Regions from separate parts of the Kribbella sp. NPDC054772 genome, predicted to be linked through region 1. Evidence: predicted binding sites of a transcription regulator. Region 1 holds the regulator's gene; the other holds the start of a gene.
The links. Region 1 encodes HrcA, which represses chaperone genes, less so after heat shock. Its sites were predicted from a motif close to TTGGCACTCGNNNNNNNCGAGTGCCAA; they were not measured.
Positions count from the first base shown of each region.

Region 2: a site for HrcA is predicted at 3,314-3,340, ahead of groES (co-chaperone GroES). Genes of this name have one in related genera too.

Region 1 is NZ_JBSHBJ010000002.1:381,596-390,116, reverse strand. It holds gene ACWGID_RS04700 (DUF3376 domain-containing protein) at 1-192, shown strand, start outside; gene ACWGID_RS04695 (DUF3097 domain-containing protein) at 167-991, opposite strand; gene ACWGID_RS04690 (NCS1 family nucleobase:cation symporter-1) at 1,001-2,536, opposite strand; gene ACWGID_RS04685 (MBL fold metallo-hydrolase) at 2,630-3,400, opposite strand; gene ACWGID_RS04680 (EF-Tu/IF-2/RF-3 family GTPase) at 3,422-3,808, opposite strand; gene ACWGID_RS04675 (ThuA domain-containing protein) at 3,901-4,542, shown strand; gene ACWGID_RS04670 (Gfo/Idh/MocA family protein) at 4,527-5,630, shown strand; gene hrcA (heat-inducible transcriptional repressor HrcA) at 5,735-6,757, shown strand; gene dnaJ (molecular chaperone DnaJ) at 6,783-7,928, shown strand; gene ACWGID_RS04655 (hypothetical protein) at 7,973-8,176, shown strand; gene ACWGID_RS04650 (SAV_6107 family HEPN domain-containing protein) at 8,173-8,521, shown strand, end outside.
Region 2 is NZ_JBSHBJ010000029.1:28,767-37,287, reverse strand. It holds gene ACWGID_RS32190 (AraC family transcriptional regulator) at 1-411, opposite strand, end outside; gene ACWGID_RS32185 (zinc-binding dehydrogenase) at 466-1,422, shown strand; gene ACWGID_RS32180 (class I SAM-dependent methyltransferase) at 1,412-2,566, opposite strand; gene ACWGID_RS32175 (peptidoglycan-binding domain-containing protein) at 2,577-3,191, opposite strand; gene groES (co-chaperone GroES) at 3,472-3,768, shown strand; gene groL (chaperonin GroEL) at 3,910-5,529, shown strand; gene ACWGID_RS32160 (GNAT family N-acetyltransferase) at 6,376-6,825, shown strand; gene ACWGID_RS32155 (helix-turn-helix domain-containing protein) at 7,068-7,304, shown strand; gene shbA (RNA polymerase sigma factor ShbA) at 7,416-8,039, shown strand; gene ACWGID_RS32145 (hypothetical protein) at 8,032-8,521, shown strand, end outside.

The DNA of each region.
Region 1 (8,521 bases):
GTAGCGTTGCTGATCGTCTCCGGTCTCGTCGACTCGGTCCGCGTCCTGGCCGCCGTCCTCGCCGGTGCGGTGCTCGCGCTGAGCGCCGTACTCGGCGTGGTCACCTGGTACGTACGCCGGGCGCGCCGGCGAATCCGCGCGTGGCTGGAGAAGCAGATGCCGGAGATCAGTCCAGAGTCACGAAATCGATGAGCTCCTCGACCCGGCCGAGCAGCGCCGGGTCGAGATCCGCGAAGCTGTTCACCTTCGACAGGATGTGCTTCCAGGCCGCGGCCACGTCGGCCTGGTCGGTGGCCGGCCAGCCGAACGCCTGCAGCACGCCCTTCTTCCAGTCCTGCCCGTGCGGGATCCGCGGCCAGGCCTTGATCCCGACCGCCGACGGCTTGACCGCCTCCCAGATGTCGATGAACGGGTGCCCGACCACCAGCACGTACGGGTTGCTCACCTGCGCCGCGATCTTCGACTCCTTCGAGCCCTCGACCAGGTGGTCCACCAGTACGCCGAGCCGCCGGCCGGGACCGGGCTGGAACCGGTTGACGATCGGGACCAGGTCGTCGACACCCTCGAGGTATTCGACGACGACACCCTCGATCCGCAGGTCGTCGCCCCAGACCTTCTCGACCAGCTCGGCGTCGTGCCGGCCCTCGACGTAGATCCGGCTGGCCCGCGCGACCTTCGCCCGGACGTTGTCGACGGCCACCGAGCCGGACGCTGTCCGGGTCTTCTTGGCCGGACCGGCTTTCTTCGGCGGCTTCAGGCTGACCGGTTTGCCGTCCAGCCAGAACCCGGGACCGAGCGGGTACGTGCGGATCTTGCCGTGCCGGTCCTCGAGATCGACCACGCCGTGCTCCCAGCGCACGATCGCGCCGACGAACCCGGAGCTCGGCTCCTCGACGACCATGCCCTTCTCGATCTCGACCTCGACGGTCCGCCCGTTCTTCGGCTTCCGCCAGTCGCCCGCGAGTACGTCGTTCCCATACCTGTCAGCCACCAGGCAATGTTAATAAGTGGGAGCCGCATGCGTGGCCGTTGCCTGTCGGCTCGGCGCGGTGAGTGTGAGCACGAGGTACGTGAGGAACCCGACGACGAGACCGACGGCCCACGAATAGTCGTACAGGGGTTTGAGGAACGGGATCAGGCCGTCGGTCGGGAACGGGCCGGCGCCCGGGTTCGAGTACGCGCCGCCGACCGCGAGCAGCGAGCCGAGCAGGGTCGCGACGACACCGCGCCAGTTCCAGCCGGCGGCGTACCAGTAGCGTCCGTTCGGCCGGTAGAGGTCGGCCAGGAACAGGTTGGTCCGGTCGATCATCCAGTAGCCCGCGATCAGGACGCCGGCCACGGATGCGAGCAGACCGCCGTAGAAGGACAGCCAGACGAAGATGTAGATCGACGGGTCCGAGATCAGCCGCCACGGCTGGATCACGATGCCGATCACGCCGGTCAGCAGTCCCGCGGTCTTGAAGTTCAGCCAGCGCGGCAACGCGTTCGCGAAGTCGTACGACGGACTCACGACGTTGGCCGCCACGTTGCAGGACATCGTTGCGAGGATCGCCATGATCAGGCCGATCGTCACGACCACCGGGTTCTCGAACCGGCGGGTGAGCTCGACCGGGTCCCAGATCGCCGAGCCGTACAGCACGACAGTGCCGGAGGTGGTGATGATCGAGACCAGCGCGATGAACGACATCGTGGTCGGCAGGCCGATCACCTGACCCCAGACCTGCGCCCGCTGGCCTTTCCCGAACCGGGTGAAGTCCGGCATGTTCAGCGACAGCGTCGCCCAGAACGCGATCATGCCCATCAGCGCCGGCGGGAAGATCTTCCAGAAGTCGGCGCCCCAGCCGAGTTTCGACGGCTGCGACAGGATCGGCCCGAACCCGCCGGCCTTCACCAGGACCGCCACCATCAGCGCCAGGAACGCGACCGTCACCAGCGGCGCCGCCCAGTTCTCGAACCGGCGCAGGCCCTCGATGCCGCGGAAGATCAGAACCATCTGCAGCGCCCAGAAGAACAAGAAGCTGAGCCACATCGTCCACGGGTGCCCGCCGATCGCCGACGCGTCGGTCCAGCCCTTGCCGAAGAGTTCGCCGACGATCACGTAGATCGCCTGGCCGCCGATCCAGGTCTGGATCCCGAACCAGCCGCAGGCGATGAATGCCCGCAGCAACGCCGGGAAGTTCGCGCCGCGGACGCCGTAGAACGCCCGCGCGAACACCGGGAACGGGATACCGTACTTCGTCCCCGCGTGACTGTTCAGCAGCAGCGGGACCAGCACGATCAGGTTCCCGAGCGTGATGGTCAGGAACGCCTGCAGCCAGTTCATCCCGAGCGCGACCAGCCCGGCCGCGAGCAGGTAGCTGGGGATGTTGTGCGCCATCCCCATCCACAGCGCCGCATAGTTGTACGTCGTCCAGGTCCGCTCCGGCAACCGTGTCGGAGCGAGCTCGGCGTTGGCGTACGGACTCCCGCCGAGGGCCTCGGGATCAGCTAGCTCGACACGTCCGTCGGAGTGCACGGTCTGCTCGGTCGTGACCACAAGTCCCACCTCATCCGGTTGGGCGAAGTCCGTTCCGAACAAGTTGCGCGACGACCGTTGTCCGTGTCAACGGACAACTAGGGAAACGCAGGCTCAGCTCGGGCCGAGGAGCGGGAGGCTCGGGCGTTGCGGCGTACCGAGGACCTGGTAGCCGCGGCGGATCGCGTCCTGGAGTTTGTCGACCGGCCACGGCCAGTCCTCGGTGTGCTTCAGCGCGTCGTCGAGGGAGGTGCCCGCGTGGTGCAACGTGGAGATCGTGTTGGCGACCTTGCCCAGCTCGATCGCCTGGTCGTGAGCGAACTCGAGGTCCACGACGGCGCCGTGCCCGGGGACGATCTTCGCGTCCGCCGGCATCATCCCGACCACCGCCTGGATCGTGTCCGGCCACTCCAGCGGGAACGAGTCCGCGCCGTACGACGGAGGCGCCGACTCCTCGAGCAGGTCACCGACGAAGAACACGTCGACGTCGGGGACGACCACGACCGCGTCGCCCGAGGTGTGCGCGTTGCCGACGTGCACCAGCTCGACGCGGCGGTCGCCGAGGTCGATCACCTTGGCCGCCGCGAACGTCGTACCCGCGAGGTTCTCCTCGGCGGCCGCGTTCTCGTGCAGGTAGACCTCGGCCTCGGTGAACACGCTGTTGCCGACCACATGGTCGAAGTGCGCGTGCGTGTTGACGACGAACTTCACCGGTACGTCGGTCAGCTCGCGAATGTGCTCGCGGAGCTGCTCGGCCTCCTCGGTGGTGGCCCGGGTGTCGATCACCACGGCGCCGTCCGACCCGACGACCAGGCCGACGTTCAGGTCCCACTCGTCGTACCGGCGGACCCAAGTGCGGTCGCCGAGCTCCGTCCACGTACTCATGGCCCCGACACTACTGGGGCGCTACTTGCTCAGTACGTCGCCCCTCGCGACCTGGTCCCGCTTGACGCCGCGCAGCAGTACGCCGACGTTGTCGCCGGGCTGCGCGGTCTGCACGATCTTGCGGAACATCTCGAGACCGGCCACCTCGACCTGCAGCAGCGGCTGCCCGGCGCGGCTGATCAGCACCTGCTCGCCGACCATCACCGTCCCGGCCTGCACCCGCCCGGTGACGACGGTGCCGCGCCCGGTGATCGAGAACACGTCCTCGACCGCCATCCCGAACGCCCCAACCGGCAACGTGTCCTGCGGCCGCGGTGGCTCCGGGAAGCTGTTCGGCTGCGAGTGCCCGCGCGCCAGCATCTCCTGCGGATCCATCGAGTTCGTCCGCTTCCAGAACTTCCAGCCCATCCCTTGAGAGTAGTGGTTGGCAAGGCTCTCCCGCGGACCTAGAGTCGCAAGTGTTCCGAACGGAATTCCGAAACTTTCGAAGGGTGGCCGGTGTGACGACACGACGTGCTGTGGTGGTCAGGGGTGGCTGGGAAGGTCACTCCCCGGTCGAGGCGACCGACCTGTTCATCCCCTTCCTGAAGGAGAGCGGTTACGACGTCACCGTCTCCGACAGCACCGCGGCGTACCTGGACCTGGACGGCGTCGACCTGGTGCTGCAGTGCGTGACGATGAGCGACATCGAGCCCGAGCACTTCAAGGGCCTGGAGGCCGCGATCCGCCGCGGCACCGGGTTCGCCGGCTGGCACGGCGGCATCGTCGACTCGTTCCGGAAGAACTCCGACTACAGCTTCATCACCGGCGGGCAGTTCATCTCGCACCCGCACGGTTTCAACGACTACCGGGTCGACGTGGTCGCCGATCACCCGATCGTCGAGGGCATCAAGCACTTCGACGTACACACCGAGCAGTACTACGTGCACGCCGACCCGACCAACAACGTCCTCGCCACCACGACGTTCGAGGCGCACCCGGACTACCCGTGGATCGAGGGTGCCGTGATGCCGGCCATCTGGACCCGCACCTGGGGCGAGGGCAAGGTCTTCGTCTGCACCGTCGGCCACAAGCTGGACGACCTGGAGACGCCCGAGGTTCGCACCATCATCGAGCGGGGGCTGCTGTGGGCGAGCAAGTGACCAACATCGGCATCGTCGGCACCGGTGTCATCTCCGGCACGTACCTCGACCACCTGGGCAAGCTCCCTGGCGTCGACGTGGTCGCGGTCGCCGACCTGGACGTCTCCCGCGCCCAGGCGATCGCCGACAAGTTCCCGAGCATCCGCGCGCTGTCGCCGACCGAGTTGTACGCCGCCGACGACGTCGAGATCGTCCTCAACCTGACCATCCCGGCCGCGCACGCCCCGGTGCACCAGGCCGCGATGGAAGCCGGCAAGCACGTGTACGGCGAGAAGCCGCTCGCCGTCGACCGCACCGAGGCCGAGCCGCTGCTCAAGTACGCCGCCGCGAACAACCTCCGGGTCGGCTGCGCACCGGACACCGTGCTCGGCACCGGTACCCAGACCGCCCGAGCAGTGATCGACCGTGGCGACATCGGCGTACCGCATGCAGCCTTTGCTGCCTTCACCACTCCCGGCCACGAGCTGTGGCACCCGGCGCCGGAGTTCTACTACCAGCCCGGTGGCGGCCCGGTGCTCGACATGGGGCCGTACTACGTGACCAGCCTGGTCACCCTGCTCGGTCCGGTACGTCGGGTCACCGCACGGGCCGGCCAGTCGAAGCAGGAGCGCGAGATCCACTCGGGTCCGCGGGCCGGCACCAAGTTCCCGGTGGAGGTGCCGACGCACGTCACCGGCGTACTGGAGCACGAGTCCGGTGCGCTGACGACCGTACTGATGTCCTTCGACGTCTGGGCGGCCCGGCTGCCGCGGATCGAGATCCACGGGACCGAGGGGAGCCTGTCGGTGCCGGACCCGAACGGTTTCGACGGCACCGTCGAGATCGCGACGGCCGCGCAGCGTGACTGGACCGAGGTCCCGGTCGCCGGTGGGTACGCCGGAGCGGGCCGCGGCGTCGGCGTCGCGGACATGGCCCGGGCCCTCCGTAACGGTGAGCCGCATCGCGCTGACGGAGCGTTGGCGTACCACGTGCTCGACGTACTCGAGTCGTTGCTCGAGGCGGCGGTCCAGGACCAGCCCGTGGACGTCGCGAGTACGGTCGAGCGTCCGGCCGCCGTACCGTTGGGGGCGTCCCCCGAGACCGCCTGAGACCCGCCCCACGCCGCCACGCGTCAGTGCGAGCTCCTACGGCTCGGTAGACTGGCACTCGGAACTTTCGAGTGCCAGTGTCGATCGAGAGAGGGTGTGCGCGCGTGCTGGACGAACGCAAGCTCGATGTGCTCCGCGCCATCGTCGAGGACTACGTGGCGACCCACGAGCCGGTCGGTTCGAAGACGCTCGTGGATCGTCACAACCTCGGAGTCTCCCCGGCCACTGTGCGTAACGACATGGCCGCGCTGGAGGAGGAGGGGTACATCACCCAGCCGCACACCAGCGCGGGGCGGATTCCGACCGATGCTGGGTACCGGCTGTTCGTGGACAAGCTCAGCACGGTCAAGACGCTGTCGGTCGCCGAGAAGAAGGCGATCACGTCGTTCCTGGCCGGTGCGGTCGACCTGGACGACGTCGTCCGGCGGACGGTCCGGCTGCTCGCGCAGATCACCCGCCAGGTCGCCGTCGTGCAGTACCCCTCGCTGAACCGGTCGAGTGTCCGGCACATCGAGGTCGTCACGATGACCCCGCGGCGGTTGCTGCTGGTGCTGATCACCAGCAACGGCCGCGTCGAGCAGCGCCTCGTCGAGCACCCGCACGACGTCGAGGAGCAGCTGATCGCGGACCTGCGGTCCCGGCTGAACACGGTGCTGGCCGGCCAGCGCCTGACCGATGCGACCACATCCCTGGCCGGGGTCCCGGAGCTGTTCGCTCCGGCCGACCGGTCGCTGGTCGCGTCGATCGTCACCACGCTGCTCGAGGCGTTCACCGACGAGGTCGGCGAGCAGCGGATCGCGGTCGGCGGCGCCGCCAACCTGACCCGGTACGGCGACGACTTCGAGCGCAACGTCAAGCCGGTGCTGGAGGCGCTGGAGGAGCACGTCATCCTGCTCAAACTGCTCGGTGAGGCCACCAATCCGCAGACCCTGACGGTCCGGATCGGCCACGAGAACCCGTTCGAGGAGCTCGCCACCACCTCGGTGGTCGCGACCGGATACGGGTCGAAGTCGGAGGCGCTGGCCACCCTCGGCATCGTCGGCCCGACCCATATGGACTACCCGAGCACGATGGGCGCCGTGCGCGCCGTCGCGCGCTACGTCAGCCAGATCCTGGCCGACTCCTAAACGACAACAACCACTGGTCTGGAGTATGAGCACCGATTACTACGCCGTCCTAGGTGTCAGCCGCGACGCGTCACCGGACGAGATCAAGAAGGCGTACCGCAAACTGGCGCGCCAGTACCACCCGGACGTGAACGACTCCGAGGACGCGCACCAGAAGTTCCAGGAGATCGGCCGCGCCTTCCAGGTGCTCAGCGACCCGCAGAAGCGGCAGATGCACGACCTCGGCGGCGACCCGTTCGCGACCGCCGGGGCCGGTGGGCCGGGTGGTCAGGGCTTCGGCCAGGCGTTCACCTTCACCGACATCATGGACGCGTTCTTCGGCCAGACCGGCGGGGCCACCCGCGGGCCGCGGCCGCGGACCCGGCGCGGCCAGGACGCGCTGATCCCGCTCCGGATCGATCTCGCCGAGGCGGCCTTCGGGACCACCCGCGAGCTCAAGGTCGACACCGCCGTCCTCTGCCCGACCTGTAGCGGATCCGGCGCGGCGGCCGGCTCCGAACCGGTGACCTGCGAGATCTGCCACGGGCGCGGCGAGGTGACCCACACGCAGCGGTCGTTCCTCGGCGAGGTGCGGACGATGCGCCCGTGCCCGAACTGCCGCGGCTACGGCACCACGATCCCGAACCCGTGCGTCGAGTGCTCCGGCGACGGTCGCGTCCGCTCCCGGCGTACCGTCACGGTCAAGATCCCCGGCGGCGTCGACAGCGGCACCCGGGTGCAGCTGTCCGGTCAGGGCGAGGTCGGTCCCGGCGGCGGTCCGGCCGGCGACCTGTACGTCGAGATCGAGGTCGAGCCGCACGAGATCTTCACCCGCAACGGCGACGACCTGCACTGCACGGTCACGCTGCCGATGACGGCCGCCGCGCTCGGTACGACGATCGACCTGCCGACCCTCGAGGGCGAGACGACCCCGCTGGAGATCCGCCCCGGCACGCAGTCCGGCACCGCGGTCACGCTGACCGCGCGCGGCGTACCGCGGCTGCGGCACGCGGGGCGCGGCGACCTGATCGTGCAGGTGATCGTGGAGACGCCGACGAAGCTCGACGACGACCAGGCCGAGCTGCTCCGGCAACTCGCCGTCGCCCGCGACGAGGAGCGTCCGCAGGGCCAGGTCCAGGCCACCCACAAGGGCGTCTTCGGCCGCCTCCGCGACGCCTTCGGCGCGCACTAACCCCGCTCCCCCCCCCCCCCCCCCCGCTTCCCTCCGCTGCCTCGGTGTCGGCCTCAGTGCCGGTCGGCCACGTAGCTGCGGGTGCGAGCCCGGCGGCGGTCGGGGTACTGGACGCGGAATGGGGGCCGGAGCGCGCGGTGTTCCGGGTGGAAGCAGGCTGCGGCCGGCACGGCCGCCAGGAGCTGTTCGATCTGGCCCACGACCCGGACTCGGGTCGTTGGCAACTGGAGAGGGTGACCGACCGATGACTGTTTCACCGGTATCGCCGGCCGCGGCCGGTGCGGCCAGCCGCGAGCTGTCCCGTGCCCGCGCCGCCCTGGCCGAGGCGACGGAGACGAGCGACCACCTGATCCGCTACTCGAGCGCGCATGTCGCGGCGCTCCGGGTCGCGGCCGCGGTGCTCGCGGTCCGGGCTCGCCCGGTCCGCTCGAGCAGCCGCCGTCGGGTGCAGCGCAACGCCTGGGTGCTGCTCGCCGAGGTCGCGCCGGAGTTCGGCGAGTGGGCGACGTTCTTCGCCGCCGGCGCCGGGCAGCGTGCCGCGGCCGAAGCCGGCCTGGAGCGCGCCGTCACCACCCGCGAGGCGGACGACCTGA
Region 2 (8,521 bases), on a different contig from region 1:
CGCTTCATGCAGCTCGTCGACGAGGACGCGTTGCAGGCGGGCTCGGGCTTGGTCGTCGAGGTGGCGGCTGGTCAGGGCGAGCAGGACCTCCCGCGCAAGGCCGGAGGCCAGGAAGACCGCGGGGTGGTTCGGGACTCGTCTGGCCAGCGCGGCCGACAGGAAGACGATGCGCATGTCGGTCTCGCCGTGGGCGCGGTGGTGATGCACGGAGCCGGCCGGGGTCCACGCGATCCGGTTCGCGGGGACGATCGATGTGCCTTCGTCGGTGTGCACGGTCAGGACGCCGCGGGCGGCGTACACGAGGTGTCCTTCGTCGTGGGTGTGCACGGAGCTCGTGCCGCCCGACGTCCAGCGGTGAGCCCCGGCGGACGGGAACAGCTCGGACCGGACGGGTTGGCGGCCAACGGGCATAGCTTGGCATTCTATCGGTGGTCGGCCAGGCGGTACTCGACGCACTGTGGACGCATGAATGCGACGATGCGTGCCGCGGTCTGTGCCCGCGCAGGTGGTCCCGAGGTGCTGGAGATTCGCGAGTTGCCGGTGCCGGCGGTTCGGGACGGCTGGAGTCTGGTGCGGGTGCGAGCGGCCGGGCTGAACCGGTCGGAGTTGCGGACCCGGCAGGGGCACTCGCCGACCGTGACGTTTCCGCGGGTGCTCGGCATCGAATGCGTCGGAGTCGTGGCGGTGTCGACCGATCCCGCCGTACCGGAAGGGGCGACGGTCGCGGCGGTGATGGGGGAGATGGGACGGCAGTACGACGGGGGTTATGCGGAGTACGCGTTGTTGCCGAACGCATCGTTGATGCCGCTCGACAGCACCTTGGCGTGGGACGTGCTGGCCGCGCTGCCGGAGACGTACCTGACTGCGTTCGGGGCGCTCGAGGCGGTGGGGATCGAGGCGGGCGGCCGGCTGCTGATCCGCGGCGGGACGTCGTCGGTGGGGATGGCTGCCGCGTCGATCGCGCGTGGGTACGGCGTTGCGACCGCGGTGACGACACGGCGGCCCGACAAGGCCGGTGCGCTGACGGCGGACCACGTGGTGATCGACGACGGTGGACCGTTGGCGCTGCCGTGGCCGGACGGGCCGTCGTACGTGCTGGATCTGGTCGGGGCGCGGACGGCGGTGGAGTCGTTGCGTCTCGTCGCTCCGGGCGGGACGGTGTGCGTCGCGGGTTCGCTCAGCGGGTGGCTGATCGAGAACTTCGAGCCGATCGCGATGATCCCGAGCGGTACGCGGCTGACCGCGTTCCACAGCGAGACGATGAAGGGCCGGACGGACGTGCTGCAGCGGATCGTCGGTGAGGTCGAGGCTGGGGTCTACGCACCCAATGTGGACCGCGTGTTCGACCTGGAGGACATCGTCGCGGCGCATCGGTCCATGGAGAACGACGAGGCGACGGGGAAGCTGGTCGTCAGGATGTGATGCGGCGGCACGAGTAGGCGACAGCGTCCCGGCCGATCCGCGTGATGATCAACGTCGCGGACGCCGAGCCCTTCGGCGCGAGCTTCTTGCGCAGCTGGGCCGGATCGACGTCCACGCCGCGCTTCTTGATCTCCAGCGTGCCGATGCCCTGACTGCGCACCCAGGAACGCAACGCCTTCTCCTTGTAGGGCAGCTCCTCCAGCACCTCGTACGCCGAGCTGAGCGGCGTCGGGACGTACTTCGCCGCGGTGACGTAGGCAATGCGCGGATCCAGAAGCCAGCCGTCCACCGCGGCGGCCACTGCGGTGACCAGACCGGCCCGAACGACCGCACCGTCGGGTTCGTAGATGTACTGACCGACCGGCCCGACTTCAGCGTCCGGCGCTTTGGAGACGCTGGCCTGGCTCGGCAGCAGAGTGGCGCGCCGTGTGGTGCCGGTGGAGAGCGCGCCGGACCACAGCGCGGCCTCCTTCACCTCACCGGAGTCACTGACCCACTCCGCCTCGACACCGTCGGGGATCGCGTCGTGCGGAATCCCCGGTGCGACCTTCACGCAAGCAGTCCGCTCCAGCAGCCCAGTCACGAACGACCAGGGTGGCGAGTAGGCGTTGTGATCGAACACGCGCCGCCCGTCCGCCCGCCGCGCCGGGTCCGCGAACACCACGTCGTACGGCGTGAGGTCGGTCGACTCCGCCTCGCCGATCAGCACGTCACCCGGGAGACCGAGGGCGGTCAGGTTGGCGCGAGCAGTGGCTGCGGTCTCGGGGTCACGTTCGACGCCCGTCACGCGCAGACCGGCGCGTGCGGCGCTGATGAGGTCACCGCCGATCCCACAGCCCAGGTCGACCACGCCGGCGCCCGGGAGCGTGGCTGCGATCCGTGCGGCGCGGTGGGTGCCGACAGCGGTCCGGGTGGCCTGCTCGAGGCCGTCGGGGGTGAAGTACATGCGCTGCGCGTCCGGACCGAACTTGGCGACGGCGCGGTGGCGTAAGGCGGCTTGCGTGACCGCAGTCGTGACCAGCGTTGCGTCGTACCGGCGTCTGAGCTTCTCGACGAGCTGGAGCTCACGACCGGGCTGGTAGTCCGCACAGGCTGTGGCGAGGACCTCGGCGCCCGGTCCGTCGAGCAGTGCGGTGACAGTCACTCGGACAACTTTAGAGGGGGCTGGAACAGCTCCTGCTCCAGCTGCGGCCGGCCATCGAGTAGAGGCGCCAGTTCATGGCTGAGCGAGTCTTCGGGCCGTAGATGCCGTCGACCACCAGGTGGTGCCGGCGCTGGACCAGCTTGATCGCGGCCTGGGTCTTGGTGCCGTAGAGCCCGTCGACGGCCAGCTTGGTGCCGTAGCAGAAGTTGAGGTTGCGCTGGAGCACCTGGATCGCGGTCTCGGGGTCGCCGTACCGGTTGGAGCCGCGGTAGGGGTTGTCGCCGTACATCAGGTTGCAGGTGGTGCTGGCGCTGGCGTAGATCGACGGCATCGGGATGCCCCAGCTGCGGTTCACCGGGACCAGCCGCGCGGCCCGGCACTGCGGGAGCGCGGCCGCGGCCTTCAGTTCGGCGGCGGTCGCATTACGGGACTCCTCGGGCTGGTCGGCGGCCTTGGCGTCCTTCGCGGCCTTCGAGCCCGGTGCCGTTGCGGGCGCGCCGGCCGCCGGGGAGTCGGATTTCGAGGCGTTGGCGGCGACCGCTCCGACCGCCACCGCGCCGACCGCGGCGAGGAGTGCGACGGTGCGGCCGGACAGCTTCGGTAGCTTCGGCAGCTTGAACGCCATGGCTCCTCCTGGGGGCCGTCCCTGAGACCGCTCTGAGAGAACGGTCGCATGCCGGCCGGTGTTTGACCACATTCCGTACCGGGGCGGTCACCCAAGAAATCCGTTCGTCTTCGAGAATTCCTTTGGCACTCGAGTTGACCGAGTGCTAATCGCGGCCTAGATTCGGTGTTGGCACTCTCCTAGTGAGGGTGCCAGCGGTCCGGCCCTTGACCCCCGCGACGGCAGGGGAGCGCGACCACATGGGAATTAGACAAGCGAATTCGACCGTGGAGGTCAGCAAGTGTCGGTCACGATCAAGCCGCTCGAGGACCGCGTCCTCGTCGCGCCGCTCGAAGCCGAGCAGACCACGAAGTCCGGCCTGGTGATCCCGGACACCGCCAAGGAGAAGCCGCAGGAGGGCGAGATCCTCGCTGTCGGCCCGGGCCGGATCGACGACAACGGCAACCGCGTCCCGCTGGACGTCGCCGTCGGCGACAAGGTCATCTACTCGAAGTACGGCGGCACCGAGGTCAAGTACGACGGTCAGGACTACCTGATCCTGGGCGCCCGCGACATCCTCGCCGTCGTCAGCAAGTGACGAACCACCGTTCCTGACCGACACCGCCCCGGAGCCCACTGGCGCCGGGGCGGAGTGGGTTCCTGCCGGGCCGTCCCGGCCGGGAACGGCGTTCGTTCGGCACCTGCAACGTAGACATTCAGAAAAGGACTGGTTTTCTTCATGCCGAAGATCCTCGAGTTCGACGAGAACGCGCGGCGCGCCCTGGAGCGCGGCGTCGACAAGCTCGCGAACACGGTGAAGGTGACGCTGGGCCCGAAGGGCCGCTACGTCGTCCTGGACAAGAAGTGGGGCGCCCCGACCATCACCAACGACGGTGTCACCGTCGCCCGTGAGGTCGAGCTGGACGACCCGTTCGAGAACCTTGGTGCGCAGCTCACCAAGGAGGTCGCCACCAAGACCAACGACATCGCCGGTGACGGCACCACCACCGCGACGGTGCTGGCGCAGGCACTGGTGCACGAGGGCCTCCGGGCGGTCGCCGCCGGCGCCAACCCGATGGGCCTCAAGCGCGGTATCGAGGCGGCTGTCGAGGCCGTGTCGGGCAAGCTGGTGGACACCGCGAAGCCGGTCGACGACAAGGGCGACATGGCCCACGTCGCGACCATCTCCGCCCGCGACGCCGAGATCGGTGCGCTGATCGCGGACGCGTTCGACAAGGTCGGCAAGGACGGTGTGATCACCGTCGAGGAGTCGAACACCTTCGGGACCGAGCTCGAGTTCACCGAGGGTATGCAGTTCGACAAGGGCTACATCTCGCCGTACTTCATCACCGACGCCGAGGCCGGCGAAGCGGTGCTGGAGGACCCGTACATCCTGATCCACCAGGGCAAGATCTCCGCGATCGCGGACCTGCTGCCGCTGCTGGAGAAGGTCGTGCAGTCCGGCAAGACGCTGCTGATCATCGCCGAGGACGTCGAGGCCGAGGCGCTGTCCACCCTGGTGGTGAACAAGATCCGCGGCAACTTCACCTCGGTCGCCGTCAAGGCGCCGGGCTTCGGTGACCGCCGCAAGGCGATGCTGGAGGACCTGGCCGCGCTCACCGGCGCGCAGGTCGTGGCCCCCGAGGTCGGGCTGAAGCTCGACCAGGTCGGCCTCGAGGTGCTCGGTTCGGCGCGCCGGATCGTCGTCTCGAAGGACAACACGACCGTTGTCGAGGGCGCCGGCAAGGCCGACGACATCGAGGCCCGGGTCAACCAGATCAAGGCCGAGATCGAGCGCACCGACTCCGACTGGGACCGCGAGAAGCTGCAGGAGCGGCTGGCCAAGCTGGCCGGTGGCGTCTGCGTGATCAAGGTCGGCGCGGCCACCGAGGTCGAGCTCAAGGAGAAGAAGCACCGGATCGAGGACGCCGTGTCCGCGACCCGGGCCGCGATCGAAGAGGGCATCGTCGCCGGTGGCGGCTCCGCTCTCGTCCACGCGGCCACCGTGCTCGACAAGGAGCTCGAGCTCGACGGTGACGAGGCGACCGGTGTCCGGATCGTCCGCAAGGCCGTCGTCGAGCCGCTGCGCTGGATCGCCGAGAACGGTGGCTACGAGGGCTACGTCGTCGTCGCCAAGGTGTCCGAGATGGAGCCCGGCAACGGCTTCAACGCGGCCACCGGCGAGTACGGCGACCTGCTCGGCACCGGCGTCCTCGACCCGGTCAAGGTGACCCGGTCCGCGCTCGCCAACGCCGGCTCGATCGCCGCCCTGCTGCTGACCACCGAAACCCTGGTGGTCGACAAGCCCGAGGAAGAAGAGCCCGCCGCAGCCGGCCACGGCCACGGCCACGGTCACTGACCTCAGGCAGTAAGCAGCAGTCCGACAGCACCGCCCGGTAGGGGTCTCCACCCCCGCCAGGCACGCAGCACCGCCTCGCAGGGGTTGTCCACCCCAGCCAGGCAGCACAGCACACAAAGCACCGCCCGGCAGGTCCCCACGACCAGCCGGGCGGTGCTTGCTTTCCCGCCCCGCCCCGCCCCGCCCCGCCCCGCCTCCCCCACCGCCGCTCTCGTCGAGCCTGCCGACAACGCCGCAAACGGTCCGCGAACACAACAACCAGGGCCCCTGAACAAGCAATAACCTGTCCCCACCCACCGCCACGCGGGCAAGCCCCCGCCTTCCGGCGCGCGAGTACGGCGGCGTACTGGCTGCTCGTGCGCTGGGCCGTTCCGCGGACATCTGGCCGGCGGTGATGGGGACTGTGGACAGGATGTGGTGACTGAGCACAGGCAATTGCTTGTCTCCAGTCACCGCAGCCTGAGCAACCCCCCCCGTCTTCCGGCGCGCGAGCGCGGCGGCGTACGGGCTGATCGCGCGATGCACCGCTCCGCGGACGTGTGGCCGGGGGTGATGGTGGGTGTGGACAGGGGCTGGGGACTGTGCACAAGCAATTGCCTGTGCACAGTCACCGCCGCGCGGGTAAGCCCCCGGCTTCAGCGCCGGTCGCGTGACCGGTCCGCGGACAGCACCAGCGCGTGGGGCGGCGTACGAGATGTTCCTGCGATTCGCCGGGGCGTGGGCGTCTGGCTGGGGTGGTGAGTGGTGTGGGGCAGGGGTGTGGTGACTGAGCACAAGGTATTGCCTGTGCTCGGTCACTGGGGGCTGGGTTAGGGGACGGCTTGGGGGTGGTGATGGGATGGGTGGGTGTTGATTCGGGAGCGCGGTGACGGGGATCTTGAGGTTTGTGTTGAGTTGTTGCGGGCGGTGTATGAGCGGGCGGGGTATCCGATCAACTGGCCTGCGGATCCTCGGGGGTGGTTGACGCCGGAGAGTCGGTTGGGGTGCTGGGTTGCGGTCGTCGACGAGCGGGTTGTCGGGCACGTTGTACTGACGGCTGTTGGTGATGGTGCCGAGGTGGAGCGGTTGTACGTCGACCCGGAAGCGACCGGGCGGGGGATCGGTCGTGAGTTGCTCGCGTACTGCGTGACGACGGCGGCGCGGCTCGGTCGGAAGCTGTCACTCGAAGTGGTCGACAACCGAGGCGCCGCCGTACATCTCTATCGCCGGGCGGGTTGGATCGAGGCCGGGCGGACACCGATCGACTGGGGTGGAACCCACGCCACCGAACTCATCCGCTTCAACGCCCCCGCCTAGCAACAGCCCAACCCAACAACAGCCCAACCCAACAACAGCCCAACCCAACAACAGCCCAACCCAACAACAGCCCAACCCAACAACAGCCCAACCCAACAACAGCCTCGCCTGGGCAACGGGCCGGTGGGTGGCCGGCCCGCGCGCTGGTTATGCGGGGCGGGCTGCTCGTTGTTGGATTCGTTGGCCGATGATGTCGGACAACCAGCCGAGGCAGGCGCCGGCCGTCAGAGCAGTTACAGCGCGTGGCGAAGGTGGCTGCGCGGCGTACGGACGTGATCGATGTACGGCATCTTCCGGGCGAACTGCGGTCCGGGCCGAGTCACCGGCTGGGCCGGATCGAGCGGTTCGGGCGAGACGAAATCATCCGTGTTCTGGGACGTCCGGAGGTTTCGATGAAGAATGCGGCGGCTGAACTCGGGATGAGCCGCGCGACGATCTACCGGAACATCGCGCAGTACGGGATCCGAACTGGCCAGTAGTGACAGATCGTGATCAACTGGCCGGAAGCGACCACGAATTGCCACTAGGCAAGTGAGGTTGAGAGCCGTAGCATCTTCCAGGCTGACCGGTCCGACACGAGGGGGCGAGGGGTGACCGAGGTCCGAGTACCTGACACCCACGACCGGGTCGAGCTCAGGGATCTAGCCGCGCTGGCCGGCAACGGGGATCGCACAGCTCTCAACGACCTGCTCACCAGGGTGCGCGCGGTGGCGCACCGCTACGTACGGTCCCGTCTGTGGACCTATCCCGGCGGCGCCGACATGGTCGACGACGTCGCGCAAGAGGTATGCGTCGCGGTCTTCGGTGCACTCGGCCGGTACCGGGACGAGGGGAGGCCTTTCGAGGCTTTCGTCTACGGGATCGCGGCCCGCAAGGTCGCCGATGCCCAGCGTGCGTTCGCGGTCGCCGACGTCTCGACGCCGGACCTGCCGGACGGCGCGGACGAGTCACCGACACCGGAGGAACGCGCGGTCCGGCAGTCCGAGGTCCAGCACATCATGGGTCTGCTGGACAAGCTGCCGGAGAAGCTGCGGGAGATCCTGCGCCTCCGGGTCGTCGCGGGGATGTCAGCCGAGGAGACCGGCCGGGCGCTGGGCATGACACCGGGGGCGGTGAGGGTCGCACAGCATCGGGCGTTGAACACGCTCAGGGGGTTCGTGGGGCATGAAGCACAGTCGGAACGAGGATCAGCAGGGGAGGGGCATCATGGCTGACCGGTTCGACCTGGACGCGATCGAGGCCGATGACGCACTGCTCGATCTGTTGGCCGCCGGAGGGGAGTCCGCGCGCGCGGCGGGCGAGCACGACCCGGCCGTCGCACTGCTGGCCGATCTGCGGCTGGCGGTGGAGGTCGAGGACGAGCTCCCGGTGGAGACCATCGACGATCCGGAGAGCTTCCTGGCGCGCTGCGCGGCGCTGAACCCGATCACCGACCCGTTCGCCCGCAAGGTGGCGACGCGTGGTCTGGCGCTCGGTGTCGCCGCGGTGGCCGCGCTTTCGGTCTCCGGGGTGGCCGCGGCGGTCACGGGTGACCCGTTGTCGCCGTACGAGAAGGTCATCGAGAAGATGGTCGACGCGGTCCGCCCGCAGACCAGCTTCCCGAAGGAAGAGCTCGACGGTCTGCCGGTCCTGGACAAGACCAAGATCGTCAAGGTCGCGAAGGACTTCCAGGACAAGACCAAGGCCGAGCACGCCG